Regions from separate parts of the Pseudarthrobacter sp. rb genome, predicted to be linked through region 3. Evidence: predicted binding sites of a transcription regulator. Region 3 holds the regulator's gene; each other region holds the start of a gene.

Region 1 (4,761 bases), on a different contig from region 3:
CTCTGAGCCTTGGACAACTGCTGTGCTTCCGCCGCAGCAACTGTCTCTGCCGCCGGCGCCGCGGAAGCACCCTGCTTCAGCGAAGGCTTGCCAACTGCTTTGGGCGCTTCGGGAAGCTCAAGCGGCTTCGGCTCGGGGCGCTCAGCCTTTGGGGCTTCCACGTAGATGGGCTTGGGGACCTCCACCGGCTCCCAGGGGGTGCTGGCGGGAGCGGCCGGAACAGCTGCCGCTGCGCTGGTGTCGCCGGCAGCCACGGCGACGGCGAGGGCGGCTTCGCGAAGCTCCATGGCGGTCAGCGGCTTGGCCTTTGGCTCCCCCGCCTCGGCGTCGAAAAGCTGGCTTTCCGGCAGTACGGGGGCGGCCTCGGGCTTCACCGGCAGGGCTACGGTGTCTTCCGGCCGGCGCGCGGGTGCACTCATGGCAGAGCGGAAGGCAGCGTTCACCCTCGCCTTGCGGTCGCGGACAGCGAGCCACCGCAGCAGTGCGACGGATGCGACGGTCACCAGGGTGCAGGTAATCGGCAGAGCCGGCGAACCGATGCCGAAGGGAAGCAGCACACCTGAGATGAATGCGGTCACCAGGGAGAGGAGTCCCACAAGGGCGAGGCCAGTGCGGCCGTAGCGTATGCGGAACGGCGCCGCAGGTGGGGTGCTTGCAGTGCCGGCAACGGATGCGGCACTCTTCCTGGGTTCCATGGCTTTCTCCTGCTGGGCGGCGACGTTCAGGACCAGGCCGGCATGCGGATCCGGCCTTTCATCGGCGGGGGCGTCTGCCAGGAACTCGCCGGCGGGCTGGAACTGGTGCCTGCGGTTCCGGAGGACGTAAGGGGCAACCCATACAATCCAGAGCGCGACGGCAACCACAAGGATCACTGAGCTGCTAAGGGGGAAGTCCACACTCAAAACCGTATGAGCATCATGCCTGCTCAGGCCGCATTAGCTGCGGTGTGTCGTGCCCCCACTGGCAAACCGTTGGATTTATGACCGGCGCGACGCCAGCCACGGACCCAACAGGCCTTCCGGGACCTCTTCGGAGGTGAGGGCGAACGAACGGTGGTCCGCCCATTTGCCGTTGATGTGCAGGAAACGGGGACGGTACCCCTCGTCCCGGAACCCCAGCTTTTCCACCACCCGCAGGCTGGGTCCGTTCTCGGGCCGGATGTTGATTTCCATCCGGTGCAGGCCAAGCGTACGGAAACAGTGGTCCGTTACCAGCGCCACGGATGTGGGGGCTATCCCCCGTCCCGCCCGGGATTGGTCCACCCAGTACCCCAACGTTGCCATCATGGCCGAACCCCAGACGATGGAAGACACCGTCAGTTGGCCCACGATGGCCGGATTCCTCAGGCCCGGCCTCCACTCCGTGATGACGAAGGGCAGGGCGGTAGCCTGTGCAGCCTGCAGGTTGAGCGAGCGGACCATGTGCCGGTAGTCCGGGAGGCCGCCGGACGGGTCCGGGTTGGAGGCCTCCCACGGGGCCAGCCACTCACTGTTCCGCGACCGTACTTCAGTCCACTCTTTCTTGTCCCGGTACCGGATGGGCCGCAGGACCAAGTCGCCGCACTCGAGGGTGGCCGGCCAGATGGGACCTGTGCGCACGGCGCTACCGGGAGAGGCCGGCGGTGAAGCCCGGCAGCCATTCCCGCAGGCCGGGTCCCAGGTCATCGCTGTCGATGGCCAGCTGGACGCAGGCCTTGAGGTAGCTGAGCTTGTCGCCGGTATCGTAACGGCGGCCCCGGAACACCACGCCATACACGCCATGTCCCTCGCCGTCACCGGAGGCAAGTTCCTGCAGGGCATCCGTCAGCTGGATTTCGCCTCCGCGGCCCGGCTCCGTGTGCTCGAGGACTTCGAACACGGCGGGGTGCAGGACATATCGGCCGATCAGCGCCAGGTTGGACGGGGCTTCCTCCGGCGAGGGCTTTTCGACGAGCCGGTTGACGCGAACATAATCCTCGCCCTCGATGGCCTGGACGTCGGCGCAGCCGTAGGCGCTGATTTGGGAGGGTTCCACCTCAATGAGTGCGACGACGGACCCTCCGGTTTTCGCCTGTACGTCGATCATGATGCTGAGGAGTTCGTCGCGGGCATCGATGAGGTCGTCGCCCAGCAGCACCGCGAAGGCTTCATCGCCCACGTGCTGCTTCGCCCGGAGGACGGCATGCCCCAGGCCGTGGGGATCGCCCTGCCGAACGTAGTGGATGTCACCCAGCTGGCTCGCGGCCTGGATGGACGCAAGCTTTTCCGTATCGCCCTTGTCCTCCAGCGTCGATTCGAGGGATGGCACCCTGTCGAAGTGGTCTTCGAGGGCGCGTTTGTTGCGGCCGGTAATCATCAGCAGGTCGTTGAGGCCCACGTGGACGGCTTCCTCCACCACATACTGGATGGCAGGCTTGTCCACGACGGGAAGCATTTCCTTGGGCATGGCCTTGGTGGCAGGCAGGAACCTGGTGCCCAGGCCCGCTGCGGGAATGACGGCTTTGCGGACTCTGGGATTACTGGTGTTCACCGGACTAATCTAACGTCAGCGTCAAGTATTTCAGTAACCCCCGGCACCGAAGGCCGGCACGGGGCTTCAACGCCGCGGAACACCGGGCTTCAGGGAGGACAACATGCTGCAGGAGACTAACGCTGTCAAGGACAGGATCCGGGCCGCCCACCGGCACCGGCGGGCAGGCCTGATGCCGGCACAACTGGAAGCTGCCGGCCAGGCCCTGGCCACCCATGGGGAAGCCTGGGCTGGATCGGTGACGCAAGGCCGTCCCGGGATAGCCTGCGTATACCTTGGCGTGGGGCAGGAACCACCCACCCTGCCGCTGATCAACGCCCTGCACCGCAGCGGCCACCAGGTCCTGCTTCCGGTGTGCGAACCGGCCAGGGAGTTGAGCTGGGTGTTCTGGACTCCGGACACCGGCTTCGAGCGCAGCAGGTACGCGCCCATCCTGGAACCTGCGGGGCACCGGCATGGGCCCGAAACCGCCGGCGACGCCGCTGTGCTTTTCATTCCCGCCACAGCCGTGGACCTGGCCGGCAACAGGATTGGCCAGGGCGGCGGCTACTACGACAAGTTCCTGGGGCACCTCGCTACGGCCGGGAAGGAAATTCCGCTGGCCGCTGTTATCTACGACGATGAATTGCTGCCCGCCGGACGGATCCCGGCCGAGGAGTTCGACCGTCCGGTCCCGGCCGTCCTGGTTCCTTCCGGGTACCGGCCCCTGGCGGGTGGCGCCTGAGCACGGGCGTTCCGTGCACAGTGATAGAATTAGCACTCAGGCCCTGCGACTGCTAATGGTTTACCAGGTGGCAGCACGGGACCTCTCGTTTGCCCAAGAGGAGGAGCACCAGTGCCAACATATGCTTACGCCTGCAAGGATTGCGGCCACGCCTTCGACATCGTCCAGTCGTTCTCGGACAGCAGCCTGACGTCCTGCCCTGAATGCGAGGGGACGCTGCGTAAGAAGTTCAACAGCGTCGGTGTCGTCTTCAAGGGCTCCGGTTTCTACCGCACGGACTCCCGCGATTCCAAGGGCAGCTCGGTTTCCCCCGCGCCCGCCGCGGCTCCGGCCGCGCCTGCTGCTGCCCCCGCCGCGCCGGCGCCCGCAGCCGCCGCGAGCTAGTCCGGCACAGACTTCACGACGGCGGCCGGCGCTTTCCAGCGTCCGGCCGCTTTTGTCCACATAGGCCTCATCCCGGCCCCCTTGCGCGTGCGCCCGGAGTTAGCGTGGGCGCATGCCCTTACTTCCCCGCCGCCGCGCCGCCCTCCGGTATTCTTCGGGCCCTGCAGGCGCTGGCCGCAGCCCCAGGAACCGCCCACTGGCCGCGCGTATTGCCGCTTGGTTGAGCCGAAACCGCCGGCTCGCCGCTGCACTGTTGTTGTGCGCAGCTGCCGCCATCGCCGTCCAGCAGCTCACTCCTGCCCCGCTCTCCACCGCCACGGCCCTGGCCGCTGCCCGGGATCTTCCTGCCGGTACCGCCGTATCGGACGCGGACGTGGTCCGAGTCCAGGTGCCCCCTGGCATGGTGGCCGACGGCTTCCTCCGGGATGATGCCGCCGCCACCGGCAAACAGCTCGCCGCACCCATGCGCAAGGGCCAGCTCCTCACCGATGCCCAGCTGGTGGGTCCCGGGCTCCTGGCAGGTACGCCGCCCGGTTCAGCCGCAGTTCCACTGCGGATGGCGGATGCCTCGTCGATTCAGCTGGTCTCCCCCGGACAGCTGGTCAACGTTGTGCTCACATCAGCCAACGGGTTCGACCAGCAGGGCCCGTCGGAGGTGCTGGCGTCGGCGGTCCCCGTACTGTGGACCTCCAACAAGGGCGGCCAGAGCGGCCAGTGGCTGGGCACCACGGAGACGGACGGACTGATCGTGGTGGCAGCCACCGCCGAACAAGCATCACGCCTGGCCGGAGCGTCAACCCAAGGCCGGCTGTTCTTCGTCCTGGTCGGGCCGCCGTAACCTTGTGGCGGTCAGCCCCAGTGCGGCGGCTTCTGTTCCTTCAACCACGTGTCGTGGTCATCCTCACGGTCACCCCAGCTGCGGGCGTCGTCCTCTGCGGCCTTGCTCGGGAGGATCTCTTCAGCGCCGCCTGTAACCGCCCGGGTCGCCGGACCCGTTTCGGCCGGGCCTGCAGGAACGTCCCCGCCGGTAACTGTTTCTGCCTGCCCGTCCTGGATCTTGTCCTGGCGCATGTCTTCCTCGCGGCCGTCTTCCTCAAGCCTGCCGTGTGCAGGTTTCTTTTCCTCGGTCATGGATCCCGCTTCCT
Region 2 (4,761 bases), on a different contig from region 3:
TGAGGCGGGCGCCATCCTGATGACGGACAGGGGCGTGCCCACCAACATCGACATCGTCGCGGACATCACGCCCACGCTGAAGCCGGCGGACACCACGGTGGTCGGGTTCCTGAACGACATTGCGCCGGACATCAAGGATGCACCCCCGGTCCCTCCCGTGGGTGCCGGAAGCGTCCAGAACGTCATCAAACGCTACACGGATGAAGTGCTGTATGACCGGCTGACCCCCCAGGCCGCGGCGGACGCCTTTAGGAAGGAAGTCCAGGGGATGCTGGACTCGGCCAGGAAGTAAATCCCCGGCAGGATCCTGGCACCGGGACAAAAAAGTGCGGCCCCCTCCGAAGAGGGGGCCGCCCGTTAGTAACTGGTCGGGGCCGGTCCCGGCCGGGCGGCTTAGAAGCCGCCCATGCCGCCCATGCCGCCCATGTCGTCTCCACCGGCGGGGGCAGAAGCCTTCTCCGGCTTGTCAGCCACAACAGCTTCGGTGGTGAGGAACAGGCCGGCGATGGAGGCCGCGTTCTGCAGGGCAGAGCGGGTTACCTTGACCGGATCGTTCACGCCGGCTGCCAGCAGGTCGACGTACTCGCCGGTGGCTGCGTTCAGGCCGTGGCCTGCGGGCAGGCCGCGGACCTTGTCGACAACCACGCCAGGCTCGAGGCCGGCGTTGAAGGCAATCTGCTTCAGCGGAGCGTCGATGGCAACGCGGACGATGTTGGCGCCCGTTGCTTCGTCGCCGGACAGCTGCAGGTTGGCAAATGCCTTGGCACCGGCCTGGATCAGGGCCACGCCACCACCGGCGACGATGCCTTCTTCAACCGCAGCCTTGGCGTTGCGGACGGCGTCCTCGATGCGGTGCTTGCGTTCCTTGAGCTCGACCTCGGTTGCAGCACCGGCCTTGATGACTGCAACACCGCCGGCCAGCTTGGCCAGGCGCTCCTGCAGCTTCTCGCGGTCGTAGTCGGAGTCGGAGTTCTCGATCTCGGCGCGGATCTGGGAGACGCGGCCGGCGATCTGGTCGGCGTCGCCGGCACCTTCGACGATGGTGGTCTCGTCCTTGGTGACAACAACCTTGCGGGCCTGGCCCAGCAGTTCAAGGCCGGCGGTCTCGAGCTTGAGTCCAACTTCCTCGGAGATGACCTGGCCGCCGGTCAGGACGGCGATGTCGGCCAACTGGGCCTTGCGGCGGTCACCGAAGCCCGGAGCCTTGACGGCAACGGACTTGAAGGTGCCACGGATCTTGTTGACGATCAGGGTGGCCAGGGCCTCGCCCTCGATGTCCTCTGCAATGATCAGCAGCGGCTTGTTGGACTGCATGACCTTTTCCAGGACAGCAACCAGTTCCTTGACGTTGGAGATCTTGGAGTTGACGATCAGGATGTACGGATCCTCGAGGACCGTTTCCTGGCGCTCAGCGTCGGTGACGAAGTAGGCAGAGATGTAACCCTTGTCGAAGCGCATGCCTTCGGTGAGTTCCAGCTCCAGGCCGAAGGTGTTGGACTCCTCGACCGTGATGACGCCTTCCTTGCCCACCTTGTCCAGGGCTTCGGCGATGAGGGCGCCGATCTCGTCGTCACCGGCGGAGATGGAGGCAGTAGCCGCGATCTCTTCCTTGGTTTCGATTTCCTTGGCGGAGTTCAGCAGCTCGGCGGTGACGGCCTCAACAGCCTTTTCGATGCCGCGCTTGAGGGACAGCGGGTCGGCGCCGGCGGCAACGTTGCGCAGGCCTTCCTTGACCAGGGCCTGGGCCAGGACGGTTGCCGTGGTGGTGCCGTCACCGGCAACGTCGTCAGTCTTCTTGGCAACTTCCTTGACCAGCTCTGCGCCGATCTTCTCGTAGGGATCGTCCAGCTCGATCTCCTTGGCGATGGAAACACCATCGTTGGTGATCGTGGGGGCGCCCCACTTCTTTTCGAGGACGACGTTGCGTCCACGCGGGCCGAGGGTGACCTTAACGGCGTCGGCGAGGGTGTTCAGGCCACGCTCAAGGCCGCGGCGTGCCTCTTCATCAAATGCAATGATCTTGGCCATAACGGCAATAGTCCTTTCGGGACAGTCGTTAAGAATGAACCTTCGCTGCAGTGCCCGCGACGGACGATCCTTTGCCGGCGGCCTCTGTATGCCTCCGGGCGGGGATCTCACTGAAGTGAGGTGTTTCTTTCGCTCCTCGACCGGTGCCGTGCGCTGCCGGCCGGAACCAGGCGTTGCTTTAGCAGTCGGTGCGTCAGAGTGCTAAGTCAATAATTAGCACTCCCCAGGTGAGAGTGCAAGCGAAAAGACGCTTGATGCCCTGCGGGAAGCAGCGGCTTCGCCCAGGGCGATCAGCCGGAGTGTCCGGCTGTCTCCCGGCCGGACAGGGCGGGGTTGTTGTCGGGTCCGAAGGTGTACACGGAGAAGAGGGCCGTGGTGATGTCGCCCTTGGCGTCGAAGGCCACCGGGCCCGATTCGCCGTCATAGTTGATGTCCGGGCCGGCAGCAAGGCCGCCCAGGCACTCCTTGTAGCTCAAGCATGGGGCGGTCGGCACTCCGGCTCCAGGGTCGGCTGCCCCTCCGGAGACGGCAATCAGGTTGGCGGCAATGGAGCGTCCGGCGTCATCCTGGGCACGTGCTGCGGCGAGGGCCGCCAGCGTTACGGCATCGTAGGTTTCGGCAGCGTAGGAGAGGTCCTTGAGGGCAGGGTCCACCGCCAGCAGTTTTGCCTGGAACGCAGCGGTGGGCAACTGTCCGGGGACGACGGCACGTGCGCCCTCCAGGGTCCCGGAGGCGAGCCTGGATCCGTAACGGGCAAACGCGCCGTCGCTGAGGATGATCCGTGAACCGCTGAGGCCGGCGCTGTCCAGCCCGGCCAGGGCGTCCTGCGCGCCCTCGCGGGCAATCAGGACGACGGCGTCCGGCTTGGCCTTTGCCATGGAGCGCGCGGCTTCGGCGGCGGCACCGTCCTTGAAGCCGGCCCCGGGCAGGACCGTGAGTCCGGACTTTCTCGCAGCGTCCGTGACGGCAGCGGAGAGGTCCTTGCCGTAGGAGCCTTCCTGGTACAGCACGCCGATGGTGGCAGCGCCGGAGTCCTTGGCGAGTTTTGCCAACACGGGGCCCTGGGCGACGTCGGCCGCGGCGGTGCGGAAATAGTAGCCTCCGCTGGTAAGCTCCGACAGGCCTGCAGCAGTGTTGGCCGGCGAGATGAGCGGTATGCGCGCGTGGGACAGAACGTCCACCGCGGCGGCTGCGTGGCTGGAGTCAGTGGGTCCAATCACCACATCCGCTTTGGCGGCGAGGTCCTTTGCCTGCCTTCCCGTGTCCTGGTCCGGGTGCACCGGGACGAGCTCCACCGGCCGGCCTTTGTGTCCGCCGGCGGCGTTGATGTCCTGGACAGCGAGCTTGGCGGCAGCCAGCTGGGGCGCGTTAAGGAAGGCATTGTCACCGGCGTTGTCCAGGACCAGCCCCACCCGCAGGACGCCGTCGCCGGAGGCCTCCGCCGTTTCCACCCTGGCGTTGCCGCCGGTGCCGGCGCATGCCGTCATCGAAAGAACCGCTCCCGCGGACAGGGCGAGGGCCGCGCGGACGCGGACACCGGGTCGCAAAGCAGGCATCACTGCGCCGGCCGGACGTTTTCCGCCTGCGGACCCTTTTCACCCTCGCCCACATCGAGCTGGACCCGCTGCCCCTCGGCCAGGGCACGGTACCCCTCCCCCTGGATTGCGGACCAGTGGACAAAAATGTCATCACCGGAGCCGTCAACGGTGATGAAGCCGTAGCCCTTTTCAGCGTTGAACCATTTCACGGTTCCCAGTGCCATGATGAACAACTCTTTCCGTTTGGGGCCAGGTGGAGACCGGACCTGCGTTACTGGACGGCGTGCGGCTACCGGTAACCCGGGCCCAGGACCACGACGAGCGGCGACTGGAATTCGGTGCTGTCCACCACGGTGGGGATGTTCAGCAGCCCGGCAAGCGCCTGGGCGCTGGCCAGGTGCTGGGGGCCGGCGTAGAAGATCACGGAGGACTTTTGCGGGGCTCCGGACCAGTTGCCAACCTGGCCCAGCCGCCATCCGTCTGCTTGGACGGTTCCGCCTACCCGGCTGGCCAGCCCCGCCGTGCCGGCGGCGTTGTAGATGGCAACTGCCTGGGTCCTGTCGACAGCAGCCTGCTGGGTGGCAGAGGCCGTGGACTCCGGCGAGGGGCCGGCGTCCTGGGTTGGCTCGGAAGAGGCGGGGGGCGCCGGGGACGTCACGGGCGCGGAAGCGGAAGGCGTGGCCGAAGGGGCTGTGCCGGTGCCGGCCAGCGGAGCTGACTCCACGCTGGCGGAGGCCTGGCTGGCGGTGGCGTTGAAGCCAAGTTTGGGAAGGATCAGGAAGGACATCAACCCTATGGCCAGGGCCGCCACTCCCATAGCCAGGATGGGCCACAGCCGCACGCGGGACGGGGCCGAGGCCGTCCGGTGGACACCTTGTCGCGACGCAGCCTCCGGGACTTTGTCGAATTCATCGCGGGCGTATCTGGTCATGGTGGAAGGACATCCTTGTTGATTGCGGCTGTTGTCCCGGCCTGGGGCGTCTTAAGCGTCGGATCCCAGGCGCCGGGCAGTACGTGCACGGTGGCGCGACGTACGTAGTCTACGCAATCTCTTGACCAGCATGGGATCGTGGGCCAGCGCATCCTCGCGGTCGATCAACGCGTTCAGGAGCTGGTAGTAATGGGTGGCGGAGAGGTCAAACAGGTCACGGATCGCCTGCTCCTTGGCTCCCGCGTACTTCCACCACTGCCGTTC
Region 3 (4,761 bases):
CCCGTCGCTGCTTTCCAGGGCCGTCTGGTCCTCACGCTCAAGGGCAGGCTCCTGGCGGACGCGGTGGTCCGCCGTATCCTGCCCGACTGACTGGGCGGACGCCCGTCGGATCCGCGCTGCGGGGCCAGTGGCCCCGCAGCTCTGAGCGGCTACTTAATCCAGCGCAGGTTGTACTGGTAGCGGTGCGGCTGGCCCTTGTTGACGTGGATCCCTGCTGCCACGGAGAAGCAGGTGAGCGCCACCCAGATCAGAGTGGCGATGACCGCGAAGATGTTTCCCACATAGGGGATGAACACCAGGATGTTGGCCAGCACGGCGGCGATGGTGGGCGGCAGGCTGAAGTTCAGCGCTTCTTTGGATTCCTGCGCGGTAAATGGCCCGCGGTCACGGAAGATCAGGTAGATCAGCAGCGAGGGGACACACCCCAGGATCCCACCGAAATGCGCGAGCGTGGCCCATTGGCGGTCTTCGCTGGCCGTGAGCGGCAGCGCATTGGCGGGGACGCCATGGTACTCGGAGCGGCCCTGGCCGTCCCTGTGATCACGTGCGTTTTCTGCCACAGTCTGTTCCTTCGGAGGTGCAAGTGGTGCTGACTTCATATATGGGCGCGGTGTGCAGCGGCCTTGGGAAAAGGCGCTGCATTACCAAGAATACTGGCTCCCGGGCCGGTGTCCGGCCTTCAGGGGGCGGTGAGGAAGTCGATGACTTCCTCAACCCGCCCCAGCAGCGACGCTTCCAGGTCCGCGTACGTACGTACGGCGCCCAGTAGTTTTTGCCATCCCAGGCCGATGTCCTCCTTGGTGGCGTGCGGCCAGCCAAAGGCCTTCAGGATTCCGGTCTTCCAGTCCTGTCCGCGGGGCACGGACGGCCATTTGTCAATGCCCAGGACAGCGGGGCGGATCGCCTGCCAGACGTCCACATAGGGGTGGCCGACGATCAGGACATTTCCGGCCGCGCCGGGGGATGCCATGACGGCGTCGGCTATGCGGGACTCCTTGGAGTCAGGGACGAGGTGGTCCACGAGCACGCCGAGGCGACGGCCCGGACCGGGTTTAAAGGCGGCAACTGCGGCGGCGAGGTCGTCAATGCCGTGCAGGGGTTCGACGACGATGCCTTCCACCCGAAGGTCGTCTCCCCAGACCTTTTCCACCAGTTCGGCGTCGTGCTTGCCCTCCACCCAGATGCGGCTTGCCTTGGCGACCTGGGCCCGCTGGCCGGAGACCCGGACGGAGCCTGAGGCTGTCCTGCCGGCGGCGGGGCCGGCGGCTGCCGGCCGGGCGGCGGGAGGCATCAGCCGGATGGGCCGGCCCTCAAGGAGGAAACCGAAGCCGAGCTTGAAGGACCGGGACTTCCCGCGGCGGTCCTCCAGGGCCACGACGTGCATGCCGCCGGACTTTTCCACCCGGGTGACGGCGCCGACCCAGCCTGACTGGACATCCTCGAGCACCATGCCCCGCTCCACCGGAACCTCGGGCAATTCCGCCTTGGCCGGGGCGGAAATGCCGCGGGGCCCCCAGTTTTGGTAATCCATGGATTCGATCCGCCTAGCGCTAGGTCCTCCGCACCGGAATTTCGCCCGGAGCGGTACCAATGCTAACAACGGGCCGAGGCATAATAGACTGTTAGCACTTAGGCATGTCGAGTGCTAACACTGGTGGCACCTGGCGGGGTATGCGCCCCGGACCATGGATGGAGGTGGAGAGTGAGCGAGCCACGCAAACTGGAAGTGCTGCGGGCCATCGTGGAGGACTACGTCCACTCCCGCGAACCGGTCGGGTCAAAGGCCCTGGTCGAGCGGCATCATCTGGGCGTTTCCAGCGCAACCATCCGCAATGACATGGCGGCCCTTGAAGACGAGGGATTGATCACTGCCCCGCATACCAGTGCAGGGCGAATTCCCACAGACAAGGGCTACCGGCTCTTTGTCGACCAGATCTCGGCAGTCAAGCCCCTGTCGGCAGCGGAGCGCCGGGCCATCCAGTCCCTCCTGGAAGGCGCAGACGACCTCGACGACGTCCTGGACCGCACCGTCCGGCTGCTGTCGCAGCTGACCAACCAGGTGGCTGTGGTCCAGTATCCGCACCTCAGCAAGGCACTGGTGCGCCACATCGAGTTCGTGCTCCTGGCCCCCCGCAAGGTGCTGGTGGTGCTGATTGCCAACAGCGGCAAGGTGGAGCAGCGGGTCATCGACGTCGGCCAGGACCTTGGCGACGACGCACTGGCCGCGCTCCGTACCCGCTTCCTTGCCGCGCTGGCCGGAACTCCGCTAAGCCAGCTGGCCAAGGCGCTCCCCGCCGTCGTAGCCGGAACTGCGCACGGCCAGCGCCAGGCCGCGCACGCGCTGGCGCATGGACTGGAGGGCCTGGCACAAAACACCAGGGAGGACCGGATGGTCATGGCCGGAACGGCGAACCTGGCCAGGTCCAACGTGGATTTCCCCCTCAGTATCGGCCCCGTGCTCGAGGCACTGGAGGAGCAGGTGGTGATGCTGCGGCTGCTGAGCGAAATGGCCCAGGACCACCGGGGAGTGGCCGTCAGTATCGGAAGGGAAAACCCTTATGACGGCCTTGCCGAAGCCTCCGTGGTGGCCACCGGCTACGGCCCGGACAGCGCCGCGAAGGTAGGGATCCTCGGCCCAACCAGGATGGACTATCCCACCACCATGGCCGCCGTCAGGGCTGTGGCCCGCTACCTTTCCAGGATTTTGGGGCCCTGACTCTTCGCCGCCGGAGCCTTTTCGGGACCGGACCACAGAGCGGGGCCGCCCACACTGAACGCAGTACAACAAGGAAGAGATACGAACTTTGAGCAGCCACTATGACGTCCTTGGAGTCTCACCCGAAGCTACGGGCGAAGAGATCAAAAAGGCCTACCGCAAACTGGCCCGCACCCTTCACCCGGACGTAAACCCCGGTGCGGACGCTTCAGAACGCTTCAAGGCAGTAACTCACGCCTACGAGGTCCTTTCCGACCCCCAAAAGCGGAGGATCTACGACACCACGGGCAACGAGAACGGCACGGACAACGGCTTCGGCGGTGCCGGTTACGCAGGCCAGGGCTTCGCATTCCAGGACATCTTCGACACCTTCTTCGGCGCCGGGGGCACCTCCGGCCCGGCTTCCCGCGTCCGCCGCGGCCAGGACGCCCTCATCAGCGTCCGGATCGACCTTCGCGACGCCGTGTTCGGCGTGAACAAGAAGCTCGAAGTGGACACTGCCGTGGTCTGCCCCACCTGTGACGGATCCTGCTGCCGGCCCGGCACCCACCCGGAGCGCTGCGACATCTGCGGCGGCAGCGGCCAGGTCCAGCGGGCCGTGCGCTCCATCCTGGGCCAGGTCATGACGGCCGCCCCCTGCGGCACCTGCGAAGGCTTCGGCACGGTCATCAAGGATCCCTGCAACGAGTGCAGCGGCCAGGGCCGTATCCGCAGCCGGCGGTCGCTGACCATCAAGGTTCCCGCCGGTGTGGCCACCGGAACCCGGATCCAGCTCGCCGGGCAGGGCGAAGCCGGACCTGCAGGTGGACCGACCGGTGACCTCTACGTGGAAATCCGCGTCAACAATGACGCCACCTACGTACGGGAAGGCGATGACCTGCACGCCACGCTGCACATCCCCATGACGGCGGCCGCACTGGGCACGGACGTCAGCCTGGAAACGTTCGACGGTACGCAGGACATCGACGTCAAGCCCGGAACTCAGTCCGGCGAGATCATTACCCTGCGTGGCCTGGGTGTCACGCACCTGAGGGGATACGGCCGCGGGGACCTGAAGGTCCACCTCCAGGTGGACACTCCGGCCAAGCTCGACCCGGCACAGGAGGACCTCCTCCGGCAGCTCGCCAAGCTCCGCGGCGAACAGCTCACCGAGGGCAAGCTCGCCGCCAGCGGCGGCATGTTCGCCAAGCTCCGGGACCGGCTCGGTAACCTGTAGCGGTGAGCAACCCCGTCTTCTTCACCTCCGCCGGTTCACTGGCGGGCATGGTGCCCGGCCGGATCTTTGTCCTCGAAGGGGCGGAGGCCCGGCATGCAGTGACCGTCAAACGCCTGTCTCCGGGCGAGCCGGTGGACATTGTCGACGGCGCCGGCGCCCGCATGAGCGGAAAGGTCGTCTCCGCCGCGGCCTCGGGACTTGGAGTGGAGTGCGGCGCACTGGCAATGGAAGACCGGCCGGACGTCCGCTTGGTCCTGGTTCAGGCCCTGGCCAAGGGCGACCGCGACGAACTGGCCATTGAAACCGCCACCGAGCTGGGCATCGATGCCGTCATACCCTGGCAGTCGGAACGGTCCATCGTCCGCTGGAAAGGTGACAGGGCCGCCCGCGCCCATGCCAAGTGGGAGTCCACTGTGGCCGCCGCCGCCAAACAGGCGCGGCGCGCCTGGATCCCCGAGGTCCGGGCCGCCGTCGATACTGCCGGGCTTTCCGCCGCCGTGGAGGGTGCAGACCTGGCCGTCATCCTCCACGAAGATGCCGTGCGTCCGCTGCGCACCGTCCTGGAAGCGTGGCAGGGGAGTGGGCACGAGGGCATCCGGGAAGTCCTGCTGATCGTCGGCCCGGAAGGCGGAATCAGCCCGCGGGAAGTAACGAAACTCTGCGACAAAGGCGCTGTGACCGCCCTGTTGGGACACCACGTCCTGCGGTCCTCCACGGCCGGGCCGGCCGCCGTCGTGCTTGCAAGCGACATCCTTGGCCGGTGGACAGCTACCTGACCTTGAAGGACCTGGTGTCCTCGTTTCGGTCCGGCTCCCCGCCGGAACCTGCC

The links. Region 3 encodes HrcA, which represses chaperone genes, less so after heat shock. Its sites were predicted from a motif close to TTNGCACTCGNNNNNNNCGAGTGCNAA; they were not measured.
Region 1: ACWRN3_RS06990 (FmdB family zinc ribbon protein) is a predicted target of HrcA. The motif match lies at 3,262-3,288, and genes of this name have one in related genera.
Region 2: groL (chaperonin GroEL) is a predicted target of HrcA. The motif match lies at 2,207-2,233, and genes of this name have one in related genera.

Annotation. Positions count from the first base shown of each region.
Region 1 is NZ_JBWJAR010000004.1:43,149-47,909, forward strand. It holds gene ACWRN3_RS06970 (hypothetical protein) at 1-896, opposite strand, end outside; gene ACWRN3_RS06975 (GNAT family N-acetyltransferase) at 978-1,598, opposite strand; gene galU (UTP--glucose-1-phosphate uridylyltransferase GalU) at 1,603-2,508, opposite strand; gene ACWRN3_RS06985 (5-formyltetrahydrofolate cyclo-ligase) at 2,612-3,232, shown strand; gene ACWRN3_RS06990 (FmdB family zinc ribbon protein) at 3,344-3,616, shown strand; gene ACWRN3_RS06995 (RcpC/CpaB family pilus assembly protein) at 3,837-4,454, shown strand; gene ACWRN3_RS07000 (AAA family ATPase) at 4,466-4,761, opposite strand, start outside.
Region 2 is NZ_JBWJAR010000009.1:163,239-167,999, forward strand. It holds gene ACWRN3_RS14065 (ABC transporter substrate-binding protein) at 1-292, shown strand, start outside; gene groL (chaperonin GroEL) at 394-2,028, opposite strand; gene ACWRN3_RS14075 (ABC transporter substrate-binding protein) at 2,319-3,584, opposite strand; gene ACWRN3_RS14080 (cold-shock protein) at 3,584-3,790, opposite strand; gene ACWRN3_RS14085 (LytR C-terminal domain-containing protein) at 3,856-4,497, opposite strand; gene ACWRN3_RS14090 (DUF3263 domain-containing protein) at 4,549-4,761, opposite strand, start outside.
Region 3 is NZ_JBWJAR010000002.1:279,900-284,660, reverse strand. It holds gene hemW (radical SAM family heme chaperone HemW) at 1-90, shown strand, start outside; gene ACWRN3_RS04030 (DUF4870 domain-containing protein) at 150-560, opposite strand; gene ACWRN3_RS04025 (DUF3097 domain-containing protein) at 680-1,531, opposite strand; gene hrcA (heat-inducible transcriptional repressor HrcA) at 1,703-2,716, shown strand; gene dnaJ (molecular chaperone DnaJ) at 2,805-3,932, shown strand; gene ACWRN3_RS04010 (16S rRNA (uracil(1498)-N(3))-methyltransferase) at 3,935-4,708, shown strand; gene ACWRN3_RS04005 (GerMN domain-containing protein) at 4,701-4,761, opposite strand, start outside.